DNA from 2 places in the Rossellomorea marisflavi genome. Region 1 is predicted to be linked to the other one. Evidence: predicted binding sites of a transcription regulator. Region 1 holds the regulator's gene; the other holds the start of a gene.
The links. Region 1 encodes Rex, which represses fermentation and respiration genes when NADH is low (regulators of the CRP and FNR family bind a similar motif). Its sites were predicted from a motif close to TTGTGAAATATTTCACAA; they were not measured.

Region 1 (7,510 bases):
GGGGATCGCCGGCTTTTGCCTGATCAAAGATGGTCTTGGCCGTCAATTCCTGTCCGTCATCAATCAATTCCTTTAATTCGGAATCACCAGCGTATTCCTCAGACAGATCCCTGGCGAGACGGACAACACCTGTCGCACTTGCCACGGTTTCCAAGCAACCATGATTCCCACACGTACAAAGGTACCCTTCAGGCTCGACGATCATATGACCGATCTCCCCTGCAGCCCCCACGTTTCCATGAAGAAGATTCTCTTCAGCAATGATGCCACCGCCGACACCCGTACCGAGAGTCACGAACACCACATCCTTGCCGTTTTCACCGGCACCTTTCCATCCTTCACCCAATGCAGCAACGTTCGCATCATTGTCGATATAAAGAGGGATCCCCGTACCCGCTTCGATCATTTGTCTAACCGGTATCAGGGTGCTCCAATTCAAATTATACGCTCCGATGACAGTCCCATTTTCCCGATCAACCGTCCCAGGAGAGCCCATGCCGATCCCCAAGAATGTATCAGCGCTCAACCCGTATAATTCCAAATGGTGATTAATCGACTCAATGATCTGTGGCACAATTTGCTTCCCATCGTTCCGGATATCCGTCCCAATGCTCCACTTCTGTTGAATCTCACCATCTTCAGTCATAATAGCAAATTTAACGGTGGTTCCACCTAAATCGATTCCCAATAGTTTTTTCATCTTTTTCCCTTCCTTTTGTGAACATTTGAACGAACGGATTCAATCTCGTCGAATGACGGGAATCCTTGAAGTCAATGTCGTTCTTTTTAGTAGTATAAACGCGTATGTCTGTTTATGAAAATGCTTTCATATTATGAGACAAGATAGCTCTTAGTTAAGTATATTTTGTTTGAGGTTCGGTATCAACTATTTGAAACATTTGGTTGTGGGGTCAACTCTTTTTGAAATTCTTATTCGATTCTTATCTACCTTTTATTAACTCAACTCTGAAGATACATTTAAAAGAGAAGCAATATGTTAATTAAAGATCTATTTTAAGAAAAAGGAGACTCCCACAAGTTTATGCAACTTGCGGGAGTCTCCTTGAAGTATGCGGACCGTTATCTAAGCAGAATGGTTCCCCATAATAAATCAGTGGTTTGAAGGGCAGATTACATCATGCCGCCCATTCCACCCATACCGCCCATTCCAGACATATCCGGCATACCGCCGCCTTCTTCTGGGATGTCAGCAACGACTGCTTCTGTAGTCAAGAACATAGCTGCTACAGATGCTGCGTTTTGGAGGGCAGATCGTGTTACTTTGGTTGGGTCGACGATTCCTTGTTCGATCATGTTGACCCATTCGCCTGTTGCGGCGTTGAAGCCTACGCCCACTTCTTCTTTCTTGAGGCGTTCCACGATGATGGAGCCTTCAAGGCCGGCGTTGTGTGCGATTTGACGGATTGGTTCTTCGAGTGCGCGAAGGACGATGTTGATTCCAGTAGCTACATCGCTGTCTGCTTCGATGGAAGCGACTTTATTGTAGACGTTCACTAGAGCCGTACCACCACCGGATACGATTCCTTCTTCGACTGCCGCACGTGTAGAGTTCAATGCGTCTTCGATGCGTAGTTTGCGCTCTTTGAGCTCGGTTTCAGTAGCAGCTCCGACTTTCACGACGGCTACTCCACCAGCAAGCTTCGCAAGGCGTTCTTGGAGTTTTTCTTTATCGAATTCAGAAGTAGATTCTTCTAATTGAGCACGGATTTGGTTTACGCGGGCTGCGATTTTTTCTGGATCTCCAGAGCCTTCGACAACCGTTGTGTTTTCTTTTGTGACAACGACTTTCGCTGCACGGCCGAGCTGTGTGATGTTGGCAGATTTCAGGTCAAGACCAAGGTCTTCTGTGATCACTTCTCCACCAGTCAATACGGCAAGGTCTTCAAGCATTGCTTTACGACGGTCACCGAATCCAGGTGCTTTGACAGCCACTGCGTTGAATGTACCGCGAAGTTTGTTCACAACAAGTGTTGCGAGGGCTTCGCCTTCAACATCTTCCGCTACCATCAATAGTGGTTTGCCTTGTTGTACGACTTGCTCAAGGACAGGAAGGACTTCCTGGATGTTGCCGATCTTTTTATCCGTGATCAGGATGTACGGATTATCAAGGACCGCTTCCATTTTGTCTGAGTCTGTCACCATGTATGGAGATGCATATCCACGGTCGAACTGCATACCTTCTACGACGTCAAGCTCAGTCGTGAATCCTTTTGATTCTTCGATGGTGATGACACCGTCGTTGCCTACGCGCTCCATGGCTTCAGCAATCAATTGGCCGACTTCTTCGTCCGCTGCAGAGATCGCTGCAACTTGTGCGATGGATTCTTTGCCTTCGATTGGTTTAGAGATGGCTTTCAGCTCTTCGACAGCCCCTTGGACAGCCTTCTCGATCCCTTTACGTACGCCGACAGGGTTTGCTCCTGCTGTTACGTTTTTAAGACCTTCACGGATCATCGCTTGCGCTAGGACCGTTGCAGTCGTTGTACCGTCACCGGCGATTTCATTTGTTTTGCTTGCGACTTCCGCTACAAGCTTCGCACCCATGTTTTCGAATGCATCTTCAAGCTCGATTTCTTTCGCAATGGTTACACCATCATTGGTGATGAGTGGAGAACCGAATTTCTTCTCAAGTACAACATTGCGACCTTTTGGTCCAAGTGTTACTTTTACTGCGTTTGCTAATTGGTCTACCCCGCGAAGCATGGAACGGCGTGCTTCTTCGCTGAATTTAATTTCTTTAGCCATTTCAAACGTCCTCCTTTAATATCAGTTCATGGTTGGTGCGTATATGTGTTGATTCGATTAATTATTCGCCTACGATGGCAAGGATATCGTTGTCACGAAGGATGAGATATTCTGTGCCTTGGTATTTCACTTCTGTACCAGAGTATTTACTGAAGATGATTCGATCGCCTACAGACACTTCAAGAGCGACGCGCTCACCGTTGTCAAGAACGCGACCTGTACCTACAGCGACAATCTTACCTTCTTGCGGTTTTTCCTTAGCAGAATCCGGGAGTACGATACCGCTTGCTGTCTTTTCTTCTGTTTCGACTAGCTCGATTACGACGCGATCACCTAGTGGTTTTAACAAGTGAAACAACCTCCTTGAAAATATGTAGATTGGTTTTTAGCACTCGCTTAACATGAGTGCTAACACAGTTATTATATTAAATAATTCGTTTTCATTTTGCAAGAGTCCTGCTTAAAAATTTTTTCGTCATTTTCCCCCTTTTTTCACACCTCACTATCCTATGTGGCGATTCCCGGCAATATTCCCATGACCGTGAGATTTGAACAGTTCCGCATTTATTAGTAGAATTGTACAAGGGTCTGTCCTGTCAGGCCTAAGGCTTGCTTAAAAGGAGATAAAACGTTGAATAAACATTATGGATACATTTTGATCGCCTATATTGTCATGCAGCTCGCCGGTGCGGTTGGACCGCTCCTGTTTTATAAGGCCGGCACAGAAGTGTTTGGACAGACGAAAGAATACATGCAGCAGGTGGCCGTCGGTTCCTGGCTGATCTTCAGCTTTGCCGCGACCTTGATCATCGTCCTGCTCATCCTGAGAAAAAGCTCACCATCGAAACTTAAGCTCGAGCGCTCTGCCCCTGCAGGCGCCGGGATTTCCATCGTCTGGGCCGTCGTCGGGATCTTCATGGCGTTCTTCGCACAAGCCATCGCCATCCAGATCGAGACCCTCCTCGGCATCCAGGCCGGTTCTGAAAACACACAGAACATCATGGGCATCGTGGACAATGTTCCCCTTGCCATGATCGTCGTTGCCATCATCGGGCCGATCCTGGAAGAAATCGTGTTCAGGAAGATCATTTTTGGGGCACTCTATCAGCGAATGAACTTTTTCTTCGCCGCATTGATCAGCTCCGTGATTTTCGCCCTTGCCCACTTCGAGCCGGTACATGTGATCCTGTACTCTGCCATGGGCTTCACGTTTGCCTTCCTATATGTACGAACGAAACGAATCCTCGTACCGATCTGCGCCCATGTGGCCATGAATACGATGGTGGTCATCATGCAGACCGTCTACCGGGATGAAATCGAAAAGATCATGAATGAAGCTGAAAAAATACAAGGATTTATTGGAGGTTTCCTATAATGAGACGATCACCCCTGTTCTCCGGCGTGATTTACATTCTTCTTGGGGTGCTGTTCACCTATTTTGCCATCCATACGGTCCGGGATACAGGCTGGGGATTTTTCACCTATATGCTGATCTTCCTTGCCACGCTGGACTTTGGTTCGGGCATCCGCATGGTCCTGCTCCACTTCAGGATCAAGCAGCAGCTGAACCAGAAGAAATAAGCCGCTTAAAACAAAAACCGGATCCATCCGACTTCGTTTCCATGAAGATCGGGTGGATCCGGTTTTCTTTATCCTTTGCGCTGTTTCAACTCTTCTTCCACGCGTTCGATTTCCATCTGCTGCTCGGCCTCAAGGTATTTCTTGTAGCCGATCCGTGAAATCGCGATGCTGATTTCATAAAGGACCAACATCGGCAGGGTCACCATCATATGGGAGACGATGTCCGGCGGCGTGATGAGGGCGGCGATCACAAGGAGGATGAAGTAGGCGACTTTCCTTGCCTTCGCCATCATCATCGGCGTGATGATCCCGAGCCTCGTCAGGAACAGCATCACCACTGGCAGCTGGAACAGCAGACCGAATGGAAGGGTGATCTGGAAGAGGAATTGGAAGTACTCATTAATCCCGATCACCTGCTGGATATCGAGATCTCCTGATAGCCGCATCATGAACGATACAACATACGGGAACAGAATGAAGTAGGAAAATGCCAGTCCACCTAGGAACAGCAGGACGGACACCGGTATGTAGCTCAGGGTCACCTTCCGCTCCTTCTCATAAAGACCGGGGGATATGAATGACCATACTTGATAGAGGATAACCGGTGACGTCATGACCGCCGCGATGAACATGATCATTTCCATATAGATCTTGAGTGGATCCGTCACGCGGAAGGCATTCATCGTCATTTCTTTTGCTTCATCCGCATGCTGCAGGTACTTGATGAGCGGTTCGGCAAGGAAGAAGCTTGCCACAACGGCTAACAAGAAGAAAACGACTACAAACATGAGTCGTTTCTGCAATTCTCCTATATGTTCAAAGACTGTCATATCCTTTTGAGTTTGACTCATGGCGCACATCCTACTTTACTTGGCTTTACTTGGCACTTTTGTTCTTATCGTCTTCATCATCCGCTAAGCCTTTGGTTGCGTTCTTGAATTCACGTAGTGTATTGCCGGCTGCTTTGCCAAGCTCCGGTAATTTTTTCGGGCCAAAAATTAAAAGGGCCACCACTGCAATCAGCACCATACTTCCAGGACCTACCATAATGAGACACCTCCCCTTATATGCTTCTATCATAACGCAAATGGTCAGAATTTTCTATTCCGTTACGATTCCATCTTGTGACATTTCCGTGTCTTCCCCTGAGTAATGCTTGAGGAAGTAGACAAGTGACTGAAGTTCCACGGCCAGATCGATGTGATGGACCCTGATATGATCAGGAACCGTCAGGCGTGCAGGTGTGAAGTTCAGGATCCCCTTGATCTTCGAAGACACAAGGCGATCTGTGATATTTTGAGCAGATGAGGCCGGCACAGTCAGGATCGCGACTTCGATATCCATCCCCTTCAGCTTCTCCTCCAGCTCATCCATATGGTGGACGGGCACATCGCTGATTTCCGTCCCCACCTTCGTTTCATCCACCTCGAAGGCCATTTCGATCTTTGTATTGTTATTCTTTATGAAATTGTAATGAAGAAAAGCCGTTCCGAGATTCCCCACGCCGATCAATACGACCTTCGTCAGTTCATCCTGGTCAAGCGTTTCCCTGAAAAAGGATAGGAGATAATTCACATTATACCCATAGCCCTTCTTCCCTAACGCTCCAAAATAGGAGAAATCCCTCCGGATGGTCGCGGAATCCACTTTCACGGCTTCGCTTAACTCCTTCGACGATACCCGCTGCTTACCTGAAGCATACAGATTCTTGATGAAGCGGTAGTATAGCGGAAGGCGCTTGGCCGTTGCCTGTGGAATTTTCGTTGTTTCCTGATTCATCTCTTGTATTCCCCCACATCTTATAAACCCTCTTCTTCCTGGTCTGTCAGCGCTTCCAAAAAGAAGGTATATCTTTTATCTATTTTCCATCATACACTCTATTCTATCCTATTTGTATCCAGATTAATAGTCATAGTTCCTCCCCTTTTATTGCCGTCCACCTGGGAAATACGGTACACTAGCACTAATGAAACAGAGGTGAACCGACATGATTCTATTACAAGTGAATCAGCTGACCAAAAATTTTGGCGCAGATAATATATTGACCAATATCAAATTGGAGATCCAAACCAAGGACCGGGTCGCCCTCGTCGGCCGCAACGGTGCCGGCAAATCGACCCTCCTGAAGATCATCGCAGGCCAGCTGTCCCATGACTCCGGAGAGATCACGAAGCCAAAGGGTGTGAGCATCGGCTACCTGGCCCAGAATACAGGCCTCGAGTCGGAGCTTTCCATTTGGGGCGAGATGCTGACGGTATTCGAACACCTCCTCCAACAGGAAAAGCAGCTTAGGAGGTTGGAAGCAGAGATGGCGGATCCGTCCGTCTATGAAGATGAAGACCGCTATCAGCGGGTACTGAAGGAATACGACGAACTTCAAGTCACCTTCAAGGAGTCCGGTGGCTATCAGTATGAAGCCGATATCCGCTCCGTCCTCCACGGATTGAATTTCGCTTCCTTCGACCACGGGACGAAGATCTCCACCCTTTCCGGTGGTCAGAAGACCCGCCTCGCCCTTGCGAAGCTCCTCCTGACCAAGCCTGATATCCTCATCCTCGATGAGCCGACGAACCATCTGGACATCGAGACGCTTTCCTGGCTCGAAGGGTATCTTCAAGGCTATCCGGGTGCCGTACTCATCGTTTCACATGACCGCTACTTCTTGGATAGCGTCGTGAACCAGGTGTATGAGATTTCCCGGAACCGGAGCAAGAAGTTTGTGGGGAACTACAGCAAATACCTCGAACAGAAGGCGCTGGATTACGAGAAGGATCTCAAGCTCTATGAGCGCCAGCAGCAGGAGGTCGCAAAGCTCGAAGACTTCGTCCAGCGCAATATCGCCCGTGCCTCCACCACAAAGATGGCCCAGAGCAGGCGAAAGAAACTTGAGCGCATGGAACTTATGGACAGGCCGCAAGGTGACGAAAAGTCTGCCTCCTTCGCCTTCCAGATCGATCGCCCGAGCGGGAATGACGTCCTTCACGTCAATGACCTCACCATCGGGTACGAGGACGGGGAAGCCATCGCCTCCCATATCGACTTCTCCATCAAAAAAGGGGACAGCATCGCCCTTGTCGGACCGAACGGGATCGGTAAGTCCACCCTCCTCAAGACCCTGGTGAACAAGTTGCAGGCACTGAGTGGGGACTTCAAATTCGGATCC
Region 2 (7,510 bases), 680 kb from region 1:
ACCTTTTGCATCGCTGAGCTTCGCTGCACGCTCCAACAAACGGGAGTGCAAGTAGAATACGTCACCAGGGAATGCTTCACGACCTGGAGGACGGCGAAGGAGCAAGGAAAGCTCACGGTATGCCGATGCTTGTTTAGACAAGTCATCATATACAACAAGTACATGCTTACCATTATGCATGAACTCTTCACCCATCGTGATTCCACAATAAGGCGCAAGGAATAGCATCGGTGCCGGTTGTGATGCAGATGCCGTCACGACGATTGTATAGTCGAGGGCACCATGCTTACGCAGTGTTTCCACAGCATTACGAACCGTTGATTCCTTTTGTCCGATTGCCACATAAATACAGATCATGTCTTGATCTTTTTGATTAAGGATTGAGTCGATGGCTACAGACGTCTTACCTGTCTGACGGTCACCGATGATCAATTCACGCTGTCCGCGTCCGATCGGCACGAGTGCATCGATCGCCTTGATTCCCGTTTGAAGCGGCTCATGTACGGATTTACGATCCATTACACCAGGAGCTGCGCCTTCAATCGGGCGTGTTTTCGTTGTAGGAATCGGTCCAAGACCATCGACTGGTTGACCCAGTGAGTTTACAACACGACCTACAAGTTCCGGTCCAACCGGTACTTCCATGATCCGTCCGGTACGACGAACCTCATCGCCTTCACGAATGTCTTTATAAGGCCCAAGAATAACGATACCTACGTTGTTTTCTTCTAAGTTCTGTGCCATACCCATGACACCAGTAGAAAATTCAACAAGCTCTCCAGCCATGACATTGTCGAGGCCATGAGCACGAGCGATACCATCCCCGATTTGGATGACAGTACCTACATCGCTTACCTTCATCTCAGACTGATAGTTCTCAATTTGCTTCTTTATCAGCGCGCTGATTTCTTCCGCCTTGATGCTCATGAATTTCACCCCTCATTTATACGAAAGTTAACGAACCAGTTCACGTTCCAGACGATTCAACTTACCGGCAAGCGTACCATCGAAGATCCTGTTCCCAATACGGATCTTCAAGCCTCCGAGGATGTTGTTGTCTATCACATTCTCGATTCTAAGTGATTGTTTACCTACTTTTTTAGCAAAAGATGTGGAAACGGCTGTTTTCTCATCTTCAGACAGTGGACGTACAGAGTACACGATGGCATCCGCGATTCCGCGTGCTTCGTTGGAAAGATCGATGAATGCATCGACCACTGCCACGACCTGATCTTCACGATGACGATCGGTCAGGAGTAATAATGTATTCAGGACAGGTGCAGAGACCCCCGCAAACGATTCCTGGATCAAGGTTTTCTTCTTGACCGCCGTAAGCTTCGGATTCTCAAGCAGACTGTTCAATTCTTTGTTTTCTGTAAAAACGGTTTTCACTGCGCGGAGCTCTTCTTCGATCGCTTCAAGTTTCAGTTGCTCCTGGGCGATTTGAAAGAGGGCAAGTGCATAGCGTTTTGCGACTGTGGAGCTGCTCATCGCTGATCTCCTGCCTCTTTGATGTAGTCGTTGATCAATTGTTCCTGATCTTCAACCGAAAGCTCCTTCTCGATAACCTTCGACGCGATCATGACAGATAGGGATGCCACTTGCTCACGCAGGGCAGCCATCGCTTGATCTTTCTGCGTCTCGATTTCGCGCTTCGCTGATTCTTTCAGGCGTTCTGATTCCTGGCGGGCTTCAAGGATGATCTGACTGCGTTGGTCATCCCCTTGCTTCTTCGCGCTTTCAATCAGGGTCAGGGCTTCCTGACGTGCCTCTTTCAATAGCTCACGCTGTTCTTCGAGGTACTTGCTTGCTTCCGTACGGCTCTTTTCTGCCGCATCGATCTCCCCTGCTATATGGTTCTCACGTTCTTGCATGATGCCCATCAACGGGCCCCAGGCAAACTTTTTCAATAACGCAAGAAGGACTAGAAACAGGACTAGCTGTACTATAATATCTCCACCTGTGAAGCCTCCTCCGGCTCCAAGGACAAATGCGTTTGATAGCACGCGGTTTCACTCCCTTCAAGAGTCAATGCCTTATATGGTACTGCCTTATTTAATGGCCGTGACGCCCCCATCCCCTGAGAGGTCAAAGGACCGCCCGACCTTTCATTCAAAGTCAGGGTGTAACTTTACATAAAGGAATGGCGAAGGTTCTCATCGAATGATCTTCGCCATTTAAACCTACTATTATCGATTCATTACGATGAACGCGATAACTACCGCGATGATAGGAATCGCCTCAACCAATGCAACCCCGATGAACATAGTAGTTTGGAGCATTCCGCGAGCTTCCGGCTGACGAGCGATCCCCTCTACTGTACGTGACACGATAAGACCGTTACCAATACCTGCACCTAGTGCTGCTAATCCGATTGCAATTGCTGCTGCTAAAAGACCCATTCCCATTTTAATTTTCCTCCTTTAAATGTATAGAAATCTGAGTTTAATATTGTTTTGTTCAAAAAGAACAGGGTATATATTAATGGTCATGACTAACTTTATGAGACATATAGACCATCGTTAACATAACGAAAATAAATGATTGGATTGCTCCAATGAATACCGAGAAACCTTGCCATGCAAGCGTCGGGATGATAGCTCCTATGAGACCACCGATTCCCTGGTGGGCTAAACCTGTAATCAATAGCGATAGCAGGATCTCACCCGCGTAAATGTTACCGTAAAGACGCAGACCAAGCGTCAGGGTGTTTGCAAATTCTTCAATGATCTTAAGCGGGAATAAGAAACCCATCGGTCTGAAGAAGTCTTTACCATACTCACTGAAGCCTTTCATCTTGATGGCGTAGTAGTGTGTCAACACAACAACCAGTACGGCCAGTGTCATTGTGACGACCGGATCGGCTGTTGGAGATTTCCACCAAAGTGTATGGTCGATCACGACCGAAAACGGAAGGCCTAGCATATTTGATACAAAAATATACATGAGGAGAGTAAGACCCAACAGATGGAAGCGACCTCCAGTCTTCCAATCCATATTACTCTTCACGATGTTCTTCACAAAATCCATAACCCATTCCATGAAGTTTTGAGCGCCCGTTGGCTTTAGCGCCAGTCTGCGGGTACATAACACGGCAATTAAGAATACGACCACGGTCGCCACCGTCATCATCATGACGTTTGCCAGGTTGAATGTAAGGCCCAAAAATTCAGCTGTAGGATTTTCATGTTGCAATGAAATTCACCTCTCTTCCCCGCTATTTATGTGGCTGTAGCTGCTGAATAAAATAATCTATCATAATAACAATATAAATTGTCATTAATCCAATGATCGCGCTGTACAAATGAAAATATTCTGGATACTCGATTGCGATGATTGCAACAAAAGCAGCTCCCGCCATCCTTGAGTATGTACCTAATGACCGGACCTTCTGACCTGCCACGACGGCATCCCCGAAGCGCAACGTTCTCCTCATGATCAGCCAGTGACTGAACAGACTTACGCTTGTCCCTAAGATGAGCCCAAGGAAAATAGACTGATAGGAAGTGAAACCCCAACCGAGGACGTAAAAGGAAAGGAGGAAAAGTATGTACTTCCGATGCCTGTTAAAGAGCTCTTGAAGTTCTGGCATTGACATTAATCTCCCGAATAGAAATGTTGGACTGTGCGAAGCATGGTGTAGATTCCTGTTGTTAACCCGAGAAGCAGTCCAATGATTAAGAATAGTGGTTCGGTGTCCCATAATCCATCCAGCCATCTCCCCCCGAAGATTCCGATTAACATGGAACCAACCAGCTGAGACAGAATGGCAGAATACAAGGCCACCCCTTGATACGGGCGTCGATTTGGTTGACGCATAGTGTCATCCCCACACAGGAATTATAGTGGAAAAACATAGATATAAAACCGTTTTCATTCTGTGGAAGTTTTTGTGAAAACCTTACCATTCTATATCCTTTGTAAGCATACAATAGGGTAAAATCAATGTCAATGCGTACAAAGTAAAAAGTCCACAACCTATCCGAGTGTTCCAATATTGTTCACATTTTAAACACAAAATAAGAAAAGCGGAAGGGGCTTGTTCTGATGCGATTCACAACAACCTAAATCATTCACTATGTATTCATTTATCCTACTTAACTATTCGTTTCACTCAACATTGCTCACCACTGAGCAAACTACCCGAGCATTAAGATACCACAGATTTCGGTGAGACAAAAGAGGAAACTACTGGTTTGTGCCTATTTTTTTACGAAAAAGAAAAAAGGTACACGCATGCAAGCGTGTACCTTCTATATTATATTCATTCATTTGGAGAGAATGAGTCTGGTCGATCTTCAAGATGACCGAAGTGATAGCGGATCGCTTGGGCAATCCTGTATGAAGCCAGTCCGTCTCCGTACGGGTTGGCCGCTTTGGACATGGAGCTGTGGGCTTCAGGATCGGTGAGAAGTTCATTGGCTAGCTTGTAAATGTTCTCTTCTTCATTCCCGGCGAGCTTCAGCGTACCTGCTTCGATTCCTTCCGGGCGCTCTGTCGTATCACGAAGCACAAGGACGGGCACCCCAAGGGATGGCGCTTCCTCTTGAACCCCTCCGGAATCGGTGAGGATCAAGTGTGCCCTGGAGGCAAAGTTGTGGAAGTCGATGACATCAAGTGGTTCGATCAAATGGATGCGGGGATCCCGGCCCAACACTTCATCCGCCACTTCACGTACAGCAGGATTCAAGTGCACCGGATATACCACTTGGATATCTTCCTGTTCTTCCACCAGGCGCTTGATGGCCCGGAACATATTTCTCATCGGCTGTCCGAGGTTTTCCCGGCGATGCGCCGTCAACAATACGAGGCGATCTGATCCGATTCGATCCAGGACCTCATGGTGATAATCTTCTTTGACCGTCGTCTTCAAAGCATCGATGGCCGTATTCCCTGTTATGAAGATGCTCTCTTCCTTCTTGTTCTCTTCCAGAAGGTTACGCGCCGATTTGTCTGTAGGAGAGAAGTGAAGATCAGCCATGACACCAGTCAGCTGGCGATTCATCTCTTCCGGGAATGGCGAGTACTTGTTCCAGGTACGAAGGCCAGCTTCGACATGACCCACGGCAATCTGATTATAATAGGCTGCCAAACTCGCCACGAAGGTGGTGGTCGTATCCCCGTGTACAAGGACAATATCGGGCTTGGCTTCCTTCATGACACGATCCAGCCCTTCGAGACCACGGGTCGTGACATCGATCAATGTTTGCCTGTCCTTCATGATGTTCAGGTCGTGATCAGGATTGATATCGAAGATGGACATGACCTGATCCAGCATTTGACGATGCTGGGCGGTAACCGTCACGATTGTTTCAAAGCTTTCCGGATACTTCTTCAGTTCAAGGACAAGTGGTGCCATCTTGATGGCTTCCGGCCTTGTCCCAAAAATGGTCATCACCTTGATCGGATTCGCCAATGATTTCATCACCCTTCTTATTTCGTTCCGTATAGACGGTCGCCTGCGTCACCGAGACCAGGTACGATATAGCCTTTTTCGTTGAGCTTTTCATCTAGGGCCGCAATGTAGATATCCACATCAGGATGCGCTTCTTTAATGGCTTCGACACCTTCAGGACATGCAACAAGACACATGAAACGAATGCTTTGGGCACCGCGCTTCTTAAGGGAATTGATTGCCTCGACGGCAGATCCCCCAGTTGCGAGCATCGGATCGACGAGGATGAAATCGCGCTCTTCTACGTCACTTGGGAGTTTCACATAGTATTCAATCGGTTTGAGGGTTTCCGGGTCGCGGTAAAGGCCGACGTGACCTACTTTGGCTGCAGGGATCAGCTTCAGGATCCCGTCAACCATGCCTAGTCCTGCACGCAGGATCGGTACGATTCCCAGTTTCTTTCCTGCAAGGGTCTTTGCCTGTGCAGGGCTTACCGGCGTTTGAACCTCGATATCTTCAAGGGGCAGGTCGCGTGTGATTTCGAATGCCATGAGTGTGGCAACCTCATCCACCAGCTCGCGGAATTCCTTTGTACCCGTTTCTTTATCACGGATGAATGTTAACTTATGTTGGATCAATGGATGATCAAATACGTATACTTTTCCCACTCGACTCTCTCCTTTAAGTTTGATTTATGTAAATAAGCGGTAGACTTCCTTTACACCTCTGATAATTGTACATAAAAGCGTTTTGAAGAGCAACACGGGATTCAGGGTGTAATCGAATCGTTACATATTCTACATGTTCTATGATTCTATCAGTCCAGCAAAAAGCCCCCCGACCATGATGATCAAAGGGGCTTGCACATTATTGCTCAGGATACAATTCGAATCGGCTGGTAAGATCCGTTACACGCTTGCGTGCTTCTTCCAGTTTGGTTTCATCCTCATGGTTTTTCAGTGTAAGGGCGATGATCGACGCGATCTCGTCCATCTCTCCTGCACTGAAGCCCCTGGATGTAACGGCTGCTGTGCCGATACGGATACCACTGGTAACGAACGGGCTTTCCGGATCGAACGGGATGGTATTCTTATTCACGGTGATGCCGATCTCATCAAGGACTTTCTCAGCTACTTTTCCTGTCAGGCTCAATGAGCGCAGGTCGATCAGCAATAGATGGTTGTCAGATCCTCCGGAAACAAGGTTGATTCCTTCTTTCGTAAGGCCTTCCCCAAGACGGGCTGCGTTATCAATGATGTTTTGAGCGTACTCTTTGAACGAATCCTGCAGTGCCTCACCGAATGCCACAGCTTTTGCCGCGATGACGTGCATCAATGGACCCCCTTGGATACCAGGGAAAATGGATTTGTCAATTTTCTTGGCAAACTCTTCTTTGCACAGGATCATGCCGCCACGTGGTCCGCGAAGCGTTTTATGTGTGGTTGTCGTAACGAAATCGGAATATGGTACAGGATTCTGGTGAAGTCCTGCAGCCACAAGGCCCGCGATGTGAGCCATATCCACCATGAGGTAGGCACCTACTTCATCGGCGATTTCACGGAACTTGGCGAAATCGATTTTGCGTGGGTATGCACTGGCTCCAGCAACGATGAGCTTTGGCTTATGCTCAAGTGCTTTCTGACGTACATCTTCATAATTGATCAATTGATTCTCTTCATCTACGCCGTACTCCACGAAGTTGTATTGAACCCCACTGAAGTTCACCGGACTGCCGTGAGTGAGGTGACCCCCATGGGACAAGTTCATACCAAGGACTGTGTCTCCCTGTTCGAGGATGGTAAAGTAAACTGCCATGTTGGCCTGGGCACCCGAGTGAGGCTGAACATTGACGTGTTCTGCGCCGAAGAGTTCTTTTGCACGGTCGCGGGCGAAGTTTTCAGCCACATCGACATGCTCGCACCCACCATAATAGCGACGGCCGGGATATCCTTCTGCGTACTTATTCGTCAACACGGAGCCCTGGGCTTCCATGACTGCTTCACTGACAAAGTTCTCTGACGCGATCAACTCGACCTTTGTACGCTGACGTTCCAATTCTTCTTGAATCGATGCATAAAGTTCCGGATCTTGCTTGGCAATCTTACTCATACGTAT

Region 2: K6T23_RS20410 (AtpZ/AtpI family protein) is a predicted target of Rex. The motif match lies at 4,043-4,060, and genes of this name have one in related genera.

Annotation. Positions count from the first base shown of each region.
Region 1 covers NZ_CP081870.1:329,186-336,695, reverse strand. The annotation lists gene K6T23_RS01865 (ROK family glucokinase) at 1-700, opposite strand, end outside; gene groL (chaperonin GroEL) at 1,132-2,766, opposite strand; gene groES (co-chaperone GroES) at 2,828-3,115, opposite strand; gene K6T23_RS01850 (CPBP family intramembrane glutamic endopeptidase) at 3,398-4,141, shown strand; gene K6T23_RS01845 (YdiK family protein) at 4,141-4,347, shown strand; gene tatC (twin-arginine translocase subunit TatC) at 4,416-5,198, opposite strand; gene K6T23_RS01835 (twin-arginine translocase TatA/TatE family subunit) at 5,224-5,394, opposite strand; gene K6T23_RS01830 (redox-sensing transcriptional repressor Rex) at 5,449-6,126, opposite strand; gene K6T23_RS01825 (ABC-F family ATP-binding cassette domain-containing protein) at 6,335-7,510, shown strand, end outside.
Region 2 covers NZ_CP081870.1:3,947,702-3,955,211, forward strand. The annotation lists gene atpA (F0F1 ATP synthase subunit alpha) at 1-927, opposite strand, end outside; gene K6T23_RS20385 (F0F1 ATP synthase subunit delta) at 955-1,491, opposite strand; gene K6T23_RS20390 (F0F1 ATP synthase subunit B) at 1,488-2,006, opposite strand; gene atpE (F0F1 ATP synthase subunit C) at 2,190-2,402, opposite strand; gene atpB (F0F1 ATP synthase subunit A) at 2,482-3,195, opposite strand; gene K6T23_RS20405 (ATP synthase subunit I) at 3,218-3,592, opposite strand; gene K6T23_RS20410 (AtpZ/AtpI family protein) at 3,598-3,819, opposite strand; gene wecB (non-hydrolyzing UDP-N-acetylglucosamine 2-epimerase) at 4,265-5,416, opposite strand; gene upp (uracil phosphoribosyltransferase) at 5,434-6,063, opposite strand; gene K6T23_RS20425 (serine hydroxymethyltransferase) at 6,263-7,504, opposite strand.